4 regions of the Vibrio kanaloae genome follow, and region 1 is predicted to be linked to each of the others. Evidence: predicted binding sites of a transcription regulator. Region 1 holds the regulator's gene; each other region holds the start of a gene.

Region 1 (3,463 bases):
CCAGAAACATGGATTTTTCTTGATACAAGACAATCTTAAACCTTGCTATTTATCGTCCATAACAATTCAATATGGGCATTACCACTAACGAGTAGCTTTGCGCTTAGCAAATATCACGGTTAGTTAGACTGAGTACCCCGGGTATACGAAAGACGATATTAGGATCAATCCAATGAAAGATACAAAAGCGTTCAACGAACAAAGAGCAGAAATCTACTGGTGGTTATCAAGCTTATTCGCTAAAGAACTCACTCAAGAAGAACTCGATCACTACCACTCTGTTGACATTCGTTCTTTCCTAACTGGTTTAGGCGAAAATGAAACACTAAAGCCAGCGATTGATAAGTTAGTGGACGCGCTGAACCGCCTACAAACACGTGAAGATGCTCAGCTAGAACTGTCTGCAGACTTTTGTGACCTTTTCTTAAAAACAGATAAACATGGCGCCCTTCCATACGCTTCTATGTATATCGGCGAAACTGGCCTTTTGAATGATAAGCCAGCAAAAGATATGGAAGAGATCATGGCTAAGCACAACTTAGTGGTGAACCAAGATCTAAAAGAGCCAGCAGACCACATTGCTATCGAACTCGATTTCCTTGGTAACTTGATCATTCGCTCTAACGAAACTGAGCTTGAAGAAAAGCTAGAAAAATCATTTTCCGTTCAACAACAGTTTATCGAACAACAACTCCTTACTTGGGTACCCAAGTTCAACGTGAAATGTCATGACGTTGACGAATTCGGTTTCTACGCTTCAGTCTCATCTCTGTTACTCGCCTTCTGTAATTTAGACGCTCAATATCTAGCTGGTGACTAAGCTTATTGCATGACTAGGTAAATAAATTCAATAGAATGTGACAATTCACCCGGATTTCAGGGTGAATTTTATTGCGAGTAACTTCTAGTCAGTCTAAAATTGTGACCGCAAACGATAAAATATGAAACATTCACGAAATGCTATGCTTATTTAAGTTCAGAGCATTTCGGTGTTAAGACAAGCCGCTCAATAGCGGTTTTTTGTTTTTTAGCACGTTAGTACCCAAAGAGCCCTACAAATTATAGCTCTTAGTTAGGTAGCTTAACGGCTACTTTATTCCGTACTTTGGGAAAGTAGCTTCTAATAGGATAAAACCATGGCCACGATAAAAGATGTCGCTCGCTTAGCCGGCGTATCGACAACAACCGTTTCTCACGTAATCAATAAAACACGTTTTGTTGCAGAAGCGACTCAAGAAAAAGTAAACAAAGCTGTAGACGAACTGAACTATGCGCCAAGTGCTGTAGCTCGTAGCTTGAAGTGCAATACAACACGCACTATCGGCATGCTTGTTACTCAATCAACCAACCTATTCTTCTCTGAAGTTATCGATGGTGTTGAAAGCTACTGCTACCGTCAAGGTTACACTTTGATCCTGTGTAACACAGGTGGTATCTATGAGAAGCAACGTGACTACATTCGAATGCTGGCAGAGAAACGTGTAGATGGCATCTTAGTTATGTGTTCAGACCTAACTGAAGAACTAAGAGTGATGTTAGACCGTCACGCTGACATCCCGAAAGTTATTATGGACTGGGGCCCAGAGAGCTCTCAAGCTGATAAGATCATTGATAACTCTGAAGAAGGTGGCTACCTAGCAACCAAGTACCTGATTGAACGCGGTCACTCTAAAATTGCCTGTTTAAGTGGCCACTTAGACAAAGCAGCATGTGTTGAACGCATTGCCGGATACAAGCGCGCACTGAACGAAGCTAAGATTTCTACCGATAATAACATGATCATCGAAGGCAACTTCGAGTGCGATACGGCAGTTCTTGCTGCAGAGCAAATCGTTGAGATGGAAGATCGCCCGACGGCTGTATTCTGCTTTAATGACACGATGGCACTAGGTCTAATGAGTCGCCTGCAACAGAAAGGTATTCGTATTCCTGAAGATATTTCGATCATTGGTTACGACAACATCGAGCTAGCTGAATACTTTTCACCACCTTTAACAACGGTGCACCAACCGAAACGTCGTGTTGGTAAAAATGCTTTCGAAATTCTATTAGAACGTATAAAAGACAAAGATCATGAAAAACGTGTCTTCGAAATGCACCCTGAAATCGTAGAGCGATGTACAGTTAAAACGTTAAATTAATTGATAAAATGAGTTTAATTTCATCAAGCGCACCTTTAGGTGCGCTTTTTTTATCAGCACCCAAAATGAACCTAGATGCACAATACAAAGATCATTAATTGAAGCAATATCACATTTTGAAATAACAAGTGTGAGCCTCATTCAACAAAAACTTTATTCTATTCAATCAGTCACGCACAGGGCAAACCACTCGAAAGAGTGAGACGCAAAGCTTCCGGCCTAAACCACTCGTTGGTATGGTAGCGGGGTTACCGATGGCAAAATGCAGTAACTACTAATCATTTAGTAATTTACGGCTTATTGACAATTTAATTGCAACATTTTGCTAATCTCTCGGACCTGCTTATTTGGTGGCGTACTTCAAATACACCGAGATAAATAACATGGATAAACCGATACTAAAGGACTCAATGAAGTTATTTGAGTCCCTAGGAAAAATAAAATCACGCTCAATGTTTGGTGGATTCGGTCTTTTTGCTGATGACACAATGTTTGCTCTGGTTGTTAATGACCAACTGCACATACGAGCAGACAAATGCACAACAAAGCAATTCGAACAACAAGGGTTTCAACCGTACGTCTACAAAAAACGTGGTTTCCCTGTTGTTACTAAATATTTCGCTTTACCTGAAGGCCTATGGCAAGACCAAGAGAAAATCTTGCAGCTTGCAACCACGTCTCTGGGTTTTGCTAAAGAAGAAAAAGCTGAGCAGTCTTCTGCCAAGCCGACCCGACTCAAAGATCTGCCTAATCTTCGACTCGCTACCGAGCGTATGTTGAAAAAGGCAGGAATCGATTCTGTAGAACGTTTATATGAATCTGGCTCTGTAAACGCATTTAACGCCATCAAAGAATCGCATGCGTCTTCTGTCAGTATTGAACTACTTTGGGCGCTAGAAGGTGCGATCAATGGTACACATTGGTCTGTTATACCGCAGCAGCGTCGCGAAGAGCTTATCAATCGCGTCAATTAACATTGTCAGTGCAATATATACATAACTAAGCCGCATTTACTGCGGCTTTTTTTATATCTGGTGAAAGTTAATCTATGCTTTGCCTGTCTATCTATACTATCGGTATGCATTGAAAATTTAGAGGAAGTATCAATGAGTAAGAAAATGATATTGGGTATTGTGTTGGTCGTAACCATTGTCTTGTTAGGCATCAATTTCGGCCAGTACTTAACGCTTGAAAATGCTAAGACCCAACAAGCTGTCTTAAATGACTACATTGACAGCAACTTTATTGCAGCTGCCGCTATCTATTTTGTTGCGTATGTAATGATTACTGCTTTCTCAATTCCTGGTGCCGCTGTTGTCACC
Region 2 (3,463 bases), 380 kb from region 1:
GCTTCAAATACACAGCAAGACAACTTTCGTGAAGCCTCTTTTGAGCTGTGTAATACCGAAGTCGATATTTACTCAGTAAGCCATGATGAGCGAATTCGTATCGTCTGTTCTGATGGTTCTAAATTCGCTTTGAACAGTGAAGATACGCTAGAAGTAATGCGTGATATCAACATAGACTACTGCGATGGCGAAGGCTTAGGCAAATTCAACGAGAGTCGCAGCTACTACTCGTTTAGATGTAAGTCAGGAACTTTACTGAGCATCAAAAAGTAAAACCGATACCAACAAACAGCAAAGGGTTGATGTGCAAACATCAGCCCTTTTTAGGACCTGCCTTTCTGTATTCTCAGATAACCCAACTCTCATACCGACAAATACAAAAAAGGGACTCAATGAGCCCCTTAAAAAGTATTTTTCAAAGTAGATGAGCGAAGTTCAAGGAGCTCACACGGAGTTTGCGCTAGCAAATGAGTATGTGCGACACAGAAATTCGTTCACTCTCTGAGAGTTACCAGACCAATAAAAAAGCTCCCAACAGGAGCCTTTCAAATCGTATTTTTCAATCAAATAGCTTTAGTTCAAGGAAAAGGCGCGGAGTTTACGAATGTAAATGAGCACCTTTGACACAGAAATTAAGCTATTTGAGCCAGAAAAATTAAGCGTAAACCGGTAGACGCTTACAGATGTTTAGTACTTTTGCTTTCGTTGCTTCGATAACAGACTCATCACCCATGTTATCTAGGATGTCACACATCCAACCTGCTAGCTCTTTCGCGTCTGCTTCTGAGAAACCACGACGAGTGATAGAAGGAGAACCGATACGGATACCTGAAGTAACGAACGGGCTACGTGGATCGTTTGGTACTGAGTTCTTGTTCACTGTGATGTTAGCTGAACCTAGTGCTGCATCTGCTTCTTTACCTGTGATGTCTTTGTCGATTAGGTCAACTAGGAACAGGTGATTCTCTGTAGAACCTGAAACGATGTTGTAACCGCGAGCTAGGAACTCAGCAACCATTGCTTTTGCGTTAGCCACTACGCGAGCTTGGTATTCTTTGAACTCTGGCTCTAGCGCTTCTTTGAACGCTACTGCTTTACCCGCGATAACGTGCATTAGAGGGCCACCTTGGCCGCCTGGGAATACTGCTGAGTTTAGTTTCTTGTAAAGATCTTCGCCTTCGTTAGAAAGGATAAGACCGCCACGAGGGCCAGCAAGCGTTTTGTGCGTTGTCGTCGTTACAACGTGAGCGTGTGGAACTGGGTTCGGGTAAACGCCTGCAGCGATTAGACCAGCAACGTGCGCCATATCGACGAAGAAGTAAGCACCGACTTTGTCAGCGATTTCACGCATACGCTTCCAATCACAAACTTGAGAGTAAGCTGAGAAACCACCGATGATCATCTTAGGCTTGTGCTCGATAGCCAGCGCTTCCATCTCTTCGTAATCGATTTGGCCTGCTTCATCGATACCGTAAGGGATGATGTTGTAAAGCTTACCAGAGAAGTTGACAGGAGAACCGTGAGTTAGGTGACCACCGTGCGCTAGGCTCATACCAAGAACAGTATCACCCGCGTTTAGTAGCGCCATGTAGACAGCGTTATTTGCTTGAGAACCTGAGTGTGGCTGTACGTTTGCGTATTGTGCGCCAAACAGTTCACATGCACGCTCAATTGCCAATGTTTCAACCTTATCAACGAACTCACAGCCACCGTAGTAACGCTTACCTGGGTAGCCTTCAGCGTATTTGTTTGTAAGTTGAGAACCTTGAGCTTCCATTACACGTGGGCTTGTGTAGTTTTCTGAAGCGATAAGTTCGATGTGCTCTTCCTGACGAAGAGTTTCTTCTTGGATAGCTGCGAATAGATCCGCATCGTAATCAGCAATGTTCATGTCACGCTTAAGCATCTGTATCTCCTGACTCAGATTGTACTGAAAGTTTCAAAAAAACCACACAACGACCGAAAGCAAACGTTTCCGTCACCGTTTTGATGTGACGCATTCTACATAATTTGATTTAGGTCATAAAGAGCTAATTGCAATTTTATCATGCAGTTTTTTCATAATCACAAATAAGGTTCATCATGGTTATAAAGCTTATCCAACCAAAGATGGTACTTACTGTCAATTTTACGCTTTACACCCTGTAAAACGCAGATTACATAGGTTTACCTTAATTTTCCCCCTCTAGCTACCGAAAGCTAAGGTTTTTCTCTACTATGCACGCCTTTATTGGTTAGGTAATTATAAAAACGATGGAAAAACACTCACGTAAAGAAGATTGGGTAGCGATCCTCACTGGTACGTTTTTAGTCGCATTAGGCGTCTTCTTTTTACAGTCAGCAAACCTGCTTACTGGTGGCACGACAGGCTTGGCACTGCTTTTGAGTCAATTTACACCAGTAACCTTTGGTATTTTGTACTTTATTGCCAACTGCCCATTCTACTTATTGGCATGGAAACGATTTGGCCGTCACTTTGCGATAAGCAGTGCCATTTCTGGCGCTTTAGTGTCTGTGTTTGCCGATCATTTATACTTGGTGATTTCGTTAGACGTTCATAATGAGATTTACTGCGCTGTTGCAGGCGGCCTTTTGATGGGCTTAGGTATGCTGATCCTATTTAGGCATCATTCGAGTCTTGGCGGATTCAATGTCCTGTGTTTATTCATCCAAGATAAATTTGGTATTTCCGTCGGAAAATCACAAATGGCGATTGACGCGATAATACTGTTCACTTCCTTTCTTTTTGTCACTCCTACAACAATCTTACTTTCCATTTTAGGAGCTTTGGCACTGAATTTAGTACTGGCGATGAATCATAAGCCACACCGATATAAAATCCACTACAGGTGACAACACGCATACTCCGTTTAAGAAAAATGCTATATAATACAGGCAAATAATTAATAATGATGTTCCTACATGATGCGAAATATTCTTGAAGAAGCAAAAGAGGTTGGCGGCCTAATTAAAATCGGGGGAATGACCTATAATCCGCAGAAAAAGCACTTAAGGCATAACGATGAGATAATCGATTTAGAACCAAGAACCATTGAACTGCTCGAGTTTTTGCTTACTCATGTCGGTGAACCGCTTTCTTCTAATGCGATCATTCAAGAGATCTGGCATAGCGACTACATTTCTAAAAATGTACTGACTAACAGAATATCGACCTTCCGTGCGCTCCTTCAAAAATATTTAATCCATGAAGATGCAACCAAAATACTGGTGACTTACCCCCGTAAAGGCTATTACCTTTGCGACAGCCAAGTGAAGCTAATCACTCTTGAGGAAGATGACCATACTCCCTCCCGAGAAACACCGCCCACAATACGTCTTGCGTTGAGTGCCAAACTGACCAACATAAAGCCCTTACATTACTTGATCGTGTTCCTTTCTATAGCATTTTTTGTTTCGTCTTATCTTTATGTTACAAAAACAAGCAATCTAATCGAGCAATATC
Region 3 (3,463 bases), 350 kb from region 1:
ATTTCACTGCAGTTGGTGTGGGTGACATGGCGGGCGACGTGTTTGGTAACGGTATGCTGCTATCTAAGCACATTCGCTTACAAGCTGCGTTTAACCACATGCACATCTTCATTGACCCAAATCCAGATTCAGCATCAAGTTGGGTAGAGCGTGATCGTCTGTTTAATCTGCCTCGTTCAAGCTGGGAAGATTACAATAAAGATTTGATTTCTCAAGGTGGCGGCATCTTCTCTCGTCGCGCGAAATCTATCCCTTTAACACCTGAAATTCAGAAAATGCTGGGTACCAAAAAAGCATCAATGGCGCCAAATGATTTGATCAAAGCGATCTTGTCTATGAAAGTGGATCTACTTTGGAATGGCGGTATTGGTACTTATGTTAAGTCTTCAAACGAGACTCATACCGATGTAGGTGACCGTGCAAATGACGTGCTACGTATTGACGGCCGTGACCTGAAAGCTAAGGTTGTTGGTGAAGGCGGTAACTTGGGTATGACGCAATTGGGTCGTATTGAGTACGCTCTAACGGGCGGTCGAGTTAATACTGACTTTGTTGATAACGTTGGTGGTGTAGATTGTTCGGATAATGAAGTTAACATTAAGATCTTCTTGAATGGCTTGGTGTCTAATGGTGATCTAACCGTTAAGCAACGTAACCAAGTTCTTGAATCTATGGAAGACGAAGTAGGTGATATCGTACTAGACGACGCTTACTGCCAAGCTGAGTCTATCTCTGTTACTGAGCATCAAGGTGTAGGCTTAGTGAAAGAGCAGATCCGCTTTATCCACACAATGGAAAAAGCAGGGTACTTGGATCGTGGTTTGGAATACATCCCAGATGACGAAACGCTGCTAGAGCGTGAGAAGCAAGGTCAAGCACTAACAAGACCTGAGCTATCAGTATTGATCGCTTACGGTAAAATGGTTCTAAAAGAAGATCTTGTGAGCGATGATATTGCGAATGATGAGTTCCATGCTCAACAACTGATGCAATACTTCCCAACAGAGTTACGCCGTAACTACTCTCAGCACATGGATAACCATCCACTTCGTGCAGAGATCATTGCGACTGCGCTTGCTAACCAAATGGTTAACGAGATGGGCTGTAACTTCGTGACTCGTTTGCAAGAAGAGACAGGCGCAAACATTGTTGAGATTGCAAATGCTTACGCGGCATCCCGTGAGATTTACGGTTTAGGTAAAGTTCTGAAAAGCATTCGTGAGCTGGATAATATCTCAAGCTCTGAAGCTCAATACGAGTTGCTTTATCATGTGCGTCGTACGCTTCGTCGTCTAGCGCGTTGGTTATTAAGAAACCGCAATGGTAAGCAATCAGTGAATGCATTGATTGAACTTTACCAAGGGGATGTGGCGGCTATTACTGAGAAACTGGATGAAAACCTAGTGGCTTCAGAAGTAGAAGAGCATCAAGCAATGGCTCAACTATGGATTGACCAAGGTGTCAACGCTGAGTTGGCTAATTCAGTGGCTCGTTTGTCTAGCCTGTACTCAGCACTGGATATATCTACAGTGGCTCGTGAAACCGGTAAAACAGTACAACAAGCGTCTAAGCTTTACTTTAACCTTGGTGACCGTTTGTCTCTGCACTGGTTCTTGAAACAAATCAATGGCCAAGCAGTGGACAACAACTGGCAAGCTCTGGCACGTGCGGCATTCAGAGAAGATCTGGATTGGCAGCAACGTCAGCTAACTGGCCAAGTGCTTAATTGCGGTTGTGGTGCCGACCTTGATGTGATTAAAGCATTGGATGATTGGATGGAAAGTAACTCTGTTTCTCTGCATCGTTGGGAAAGTATCTTGAACGAATTCAAAGTTGGTTCGGTTCATGAATTTGCTAAGTTCTCAGTAGCGTTGCGAGAGTTGATGCTATTGAACTTAAACTGCATGTCGACAGACTAGCGATTAGATAAAAACGAAAAGAAACAAGGGCAGGCCATAGGTCTGCCTTTTTCGTTTAGCTGAATAGTGAATGACGTGTCTAATTATTTTGTTGAGTCACTTATGCTTGGTCAAGTTAGCTTATAATTGGCCGAGTTGACAAATGCTCGTTACATGAATGATAGTCAAGTGGATCACTCGTTGGAGGATACGATAACGTTTGCTTAATAATGAACCTCTTTCTTTAGCAAACTCGATTATCTTATCCTTACAGACAGTAATAGATTGAATAGTTGGGTAAATAAGTAAATAATATCGCCCCGTTTACACGGCGCTTTTTTCTATCGGAGGCACAATGCTTTACCGTCTAGCCAGAACTGGCTTTTTCCAACTTGATGCCGAAAAGGCACATGATCTTGCAATCCAAAATTTCAAACGCTTCACCGGTACACCTATTGATCTTTTGTATCGTCAACAATTACCTCACCGACCTGTAGAGTGTATGGGTCTTACTTTTAAAAACCCAGTTGGCCTTGCTGCCGGCCTAGACAAAAACGGCGAATGTATTGATGCATTTGGCGCAATGGGTTTTGGTTTCGTGGAAGTAGGGACTGTTACTCCTCGTCCACAAGCAGGTAACGACAAACCTCGTTTGTTCCGTCTTGTTGAAGCCGAAGGTATTATCAACCGCATGGGCTTCAATAACCTAGGCGTCGACAACCTTGTGGAGAATGTTAAGAAGTCAAACTATGACGGAATTTTAGGTATCAACATCGGTAAGAACAAAGACACACCAATTGAAAAGGGTGCGGAGGATTACCTGATCTGTATGGAGAAGGTATATCAATACGCAGGTTACATTGCGGTAAATATCTCTTCACCAAATACTCCAGGACTTCGTTCATTACAATATGGTGAAGCTCTTGATGATTTATTGTCTGAATTGAAAACCAAGCAATCTGAATTAGAAGCGAAGCATGGTAAATATGTCCCGCTTGCTCTTAAGATCGCTCCAGATCTAAGTGATGACGAAATCAGCCAGATTTGCGAATCATTGATCAAAAATAAGATCGATGGTGTGATCGCAACCAACACAACATTAGATCGCAGTATTGTTGAAGGCATGAAGCATTGCGATGAAGCGGGTGGCCTAAGTGGACGTCCTGTTCAATCTCGCAGTACTGAAGTGGTTCGTAAACTCCACGAAGAGTTGGGTGACCAACTGCCGATCATTGGGGTAGGTGGTGTTGACTCTTATGTTGCTGCAAAAGAGAAAATGATGGCTGGCGCTAAGCTTGTACAAGTTTACTCTGGTTTCATTTACAAAGGTCCAGGCCTTGTAGGCGACATCGTCAAAAATTTATAAGCTTCAAAAAGCTTTTATCCTTATAAAAGCGACAATCTGGCATCGTCTTGTTAAAAGAGACACTGTAACTCACTGAGTTGTAGAGAAAAGCGATAAGAAAGAGGAATTCATTTCCTCTTTTTTTTTGCCTATTGCTCAGTAAAATTACTGTAATTGAAGGTAATTTTGCGTTTTACCTAACGGAATGGTTCAACAGTGT
Region 4 (3,463 bases), 320 kb from region 1:
ATAAGTCAGTAAGCGGCCTTTTTGTTTCTAAGTCATTGACTTGTGAGAGTTGTCTGATGAATTACTCTTCTGCGTAACCGTGCTTGCCCAACACTTTGCCGTCTAAGACTGCTTGTCCGTTTACCATTGATAAACGATCTTCGATGAACCACTTGCAGGCCATAGGGTAAATGTTGTGTTCTTGAGTAAGCACACGGCTAGCTAACATGTCAGCATCATCATCTTCAAATACCGGAACCTTAGCTTGTAAGATCACCGGGCCACCATCAAGTTCCTCAGTAACAAAGTGAACGCTGGTACCGTGTTCTTTGTCTTGGGCGTCAATGGCACGCTGGTGGGTGTGTAAGCCCGGGTATTTAGGTAACAGAGAAGGGTGGATGTTGACCATCTTCCCAGCATAGTGACGAACAAACTCTGAACTTAGGATTCGCATGTAGCCAGCGAGTACGATTAAATCTGGCTGGTAAGCATCGATCTGAACCATCAATTCATGGTCAAACTCTTCACGTGAACCAAAGTCTTTTGGATTCACTGAATGGGCGTCAACACCCGCGGTTTTCGCTCGCTCTAAACCAAAAGCCTCTGCTTTGTTTGAGAAGACTGCCTTAATGGAGGCGTCAATCGTATGGTTATCACAGGCATCCAAAATGGCTTGCAAGTTACTTCCGCTTCCTGAAACTAACACAACGATGTTTTTCTGAGAGTGGCTGGTTTTATTTGAGTGATTGTTTTTCATAGAGTGGGTCATACGATTGATTAACGGAACTGTTTACAATGTACCTACATAAACTAAGGTTTTCTGCGGGCTAAATAGCAAAATGAGGACCACTGGGTCCTCATTGCTTAACTAAGTAAGTGAGCGTATCACTTATTTGATTTCAACTTGCTCTTCACCAGCTTCAGCGTTTGCGATCTCACCGATAACCCAGGCGTTTTCGCCTTCAGTTTTCAGTAGTTCAACAGCAGCGTCTGCTTGATCTTTAGGTAGGGCAACAACTAGGCCAACACCACAGTTGAAAGTGCGGTACATTTCGAATGTCTCCACATTACCTTTCTCTTGTAGCCAGTTGAAGATAGCAGGCCATTCCCAGCTCTTACCATCAATCACTGCTTTAGTACCTTCAGGAAGTACGCGTGGGATGTTCTCCCAGAAACCACCACCTGTGATGTGCGAGATAGCATGAATGTCATGCTCGGCAATCATCTTAAGCGCTGATTTGATGTAAATCTTAGTGGGTTCTAGTAGGTGTTCACCGATAGTGCGACCTTCTAGCTCTTCATTCTTATCAGCACCAGAAACTTCTAGAACTTTACGAATTAAAGAGTAGCCGTTTGAGTGTGGACCACTTGATCCAACAGCGATAAGTGCGTCGCCTGCTGCTACTTTAGTGCCATCAATGATGTCAGCTTTTTCTACAACACCAACACAAAAGCCCGCTACGTCGTAGTCGTCGCCCTCATACATGCCTGGCATTTCAGCTGTTTCACCACCGATTAGTGCACAACCAGCTTGAACACAGCCTTCAGCAATACCAGAAACAACGTCTGCTGCTGTATCTACATCTAGCTTACCTGTTGCGTAGTAGTCTAGGAAAAATAGCGGCTCACCACCTTGAACGATTAGATCGTTCACACACATTGCCACTAGGTCGATACCAATGGTGTCGTGTTTTTTCAGATCCAAAGCAAGGCGAAGCTTAGTACCAACACCATCAGTACCTGAAACAAGTACCGGCTCTTTGTATTTCGTTGGAAGTTCACATAGGGCGCCAAAGCCACCAATACCGCCCATTACTTCAGGGCGACGAGTGCGTTTAACTGCACCTTTAATACGGTCTACTAGTGCATTACCTGCGTCGATATCAACGCCTGCGTCTTTGTAGCTTAGAGAAGAAGTATTACCACTCACGGGATAGTCCTCGAACTTAAGTTGGATGTGAAAACGGCGTTATTCTAACAGGGCTTGTTTATGAAGAGCAAACGTTTGCGCGGTTTTTTTTATTAGAATAAAGATTCTGAAATAACCACAAAGTTCGTGTACAATCTACAGGTTTGTTTAAATATTGCCGGAGTTGGAAATGAAAGTTGTTGAAGTGAAACACCCGCTAGTAAAACATAAAATTGGCCTGATGCGTGAAGGTGAGATTAGCACTAAGCGTTTTCGTGAGCTAGCGACAGAAGTGGGTAGCCTTCTAACATACGAAGCGACATCAGACTTTGAGACTGAGCGTGTAACTATTAATGGTTGGAACGGTCCAGTTGAAGTTGACCAAGTTAAAGGTAAAAAAGTAACAGTAGTGCCAATCCTACGTGCTGGTCTAGGCATGATGGACGGCGTTCTAGAGCACATTCCAAGTGCCCGTATTAGCGTTGTTGGTGTTTACCGTGACGAAGAAACACTTGAACCAGTACCATACTTCAATAAGCTTGCATCTAATATCGAGGAGCGTATTGCTCTTGTGGTAGACCCAATGCTTGCGACAGGTGGTTCTATGATCGCAACGATTGACTTAATGAAAGAGAAAGGTTGTAAGCACTTTAAGATTCTTGTACTTGTAGCGGCTCCTGAAGGTATTGCAGCTCTAGAAAAAGCGCACCCAGACGTAGAGCTTTACACTGCTGCAATTGATGAGAAGCTAAACGACAAGGGCTACATCGTTCCTGGTCTTGGCGATGCTGGTGATAAGATCTTCGGTACTAAGTAATTCGGTTTCAGCTTAAGTTACTCTAAACCGTTTCTTAACTCGCTGAATTTAGCCGTATTAATAAGAAGGGAGAGCATTCGGTGCTCTCCCTTCTTGATCTTGTTGGCTTGTGATTCTTTTAAATCTAGCGTTACCGATTGCTTAATCGATTTGAGCTTTGTCTACTACTGTGTTGTCGCCTAGCTCTTCAGGAAGAACTAGGTTCAGTAGAATCGCCACGATACCACACAAGCTTACGCCTTGTAGGCTGAAGTCACCGATACCAAAGGCCATGCCGCCAATACCAAAGACTAAAGTAATACCCACAATCACAAGATTACGTGATTTATGCAGGTCTACATTGTTCTTGATGAGAGTATTGAGCCCAACTGTTGCGATTGAACCAAACAGCAGAATCATAATACCGCCCATCACTGGAACTGGAATCGTTTGAAGTAGTGCGCCTAGCTTACCAACCAAGGCTAAAACAATGGCCGTAACGGCTGCCCAAGTCATGATCACTGGGTTAAATGCTTTCGTTAGCATTACCGCACCAGTTACTTCACTGTACGTTGTATTTGGTGGCGCGCCCAGCATAGAAGCCGCAATCGTTGCTACACCGTCGCCAGTGATAGTGCGGTGTAAACCTGGTTTTTTAAGGTAGTCTTTGCCAGTTACGTTAGAGATGGCAAGCATGTCGCCAACGTGCTCAACGGCCGGTGCAATGGCGACAAATACCATAAAGAAGATAGCGTTGATGTTGAACTCAGGTGTTGTGA

Evidence for each region. The regulator PurR, encoded in region 1, represses purine synthesis genes. The targets are predictions, from matches to a motif close to TNANGNAAACGTTTNCNTNA.
Region 2: a site for PurR is predicted at 1,962-1,981, ahead of glyA (serine hydroxymethyltransferase). Genes of this name have one in related genera too.
Region 3: a site for PurR is predicted at 2,107-2,126, ahead of pyrD (quinone-dependent dihydroorotate dehydrogenase). Genes of this name have one in related genera too.
Region 4: a site for PurR is predicted at 1,973-1,992, ahead of purM (phosphoribosylformylglycinamidine cyclo-ligase). Genes of this name have one in related genera too.

What each region holds. Positions count from the first base shown of each region.
Region 1 is NZ_AP025497.1:1,998,156-2,001,618, forward strand. It holds gene torD (molecular chaperone TorD) at 173-820, shown strand; gene purR (HTH-type transcriptional repressor PurR) at 1,137-2,141, shown strand; cyclic di-GMP riboswitch class I at 2,312-2,397, shown strand; gene OCV24_RS09080 (TfoX/Sxy family DNA transformation protein) at 2,525-3,115, shown strand; gene OCV24_RS09085 (TVP38/TMEM64 family protein) at 3,248-3,463, shown strand, end outside.
Region 2 is NZ_AP025497.1:2,373,360-2,376,822, forward strand. It holds gene OCV24_RS10755 (hypothetical protein) at 1-273, shown strand, start outside; gene glyA (serine hydroxymethyltransferase) at 656-1,906, opposite strand; gene OCV24_RS10765 (YitT family protein) at 2,254-2,853, shown strand; gene OCV24_RS10770 (winged helix-turn-helix domain-containing protein) at 2,923-3,463, shown strand, end outside.
Region 3 is NZ_AP025497.1:1,649,022-1,652,484, reverse strand. It holds gene OCV24_RS07795 (NAD-glutamate dehydrogenase) at 1-1,919, shown strand, start outside; gene pyrD (quinone-dependent dihydroorotate dehydrogenase) at 2,254-3,264, shown strand.
Region 4 is NZ_AP025497.1:2,320,428-2,323,890, reverse strand. It holds gene purN (phosphoribosylglycinamide formyltransferase) at 62-736, opposite strand; gene purM (phosphoribosylformylglycinamidine cyclo-ligase) at 869-1,909, opposite strand; gene upp (uracil phosphoribosyltransferase) at 2,079-2,705, shown strand; gene OCV24_RS10495 (uracil-xanthine permease family protein) at 2,847-3,463, opposite strand, start outside.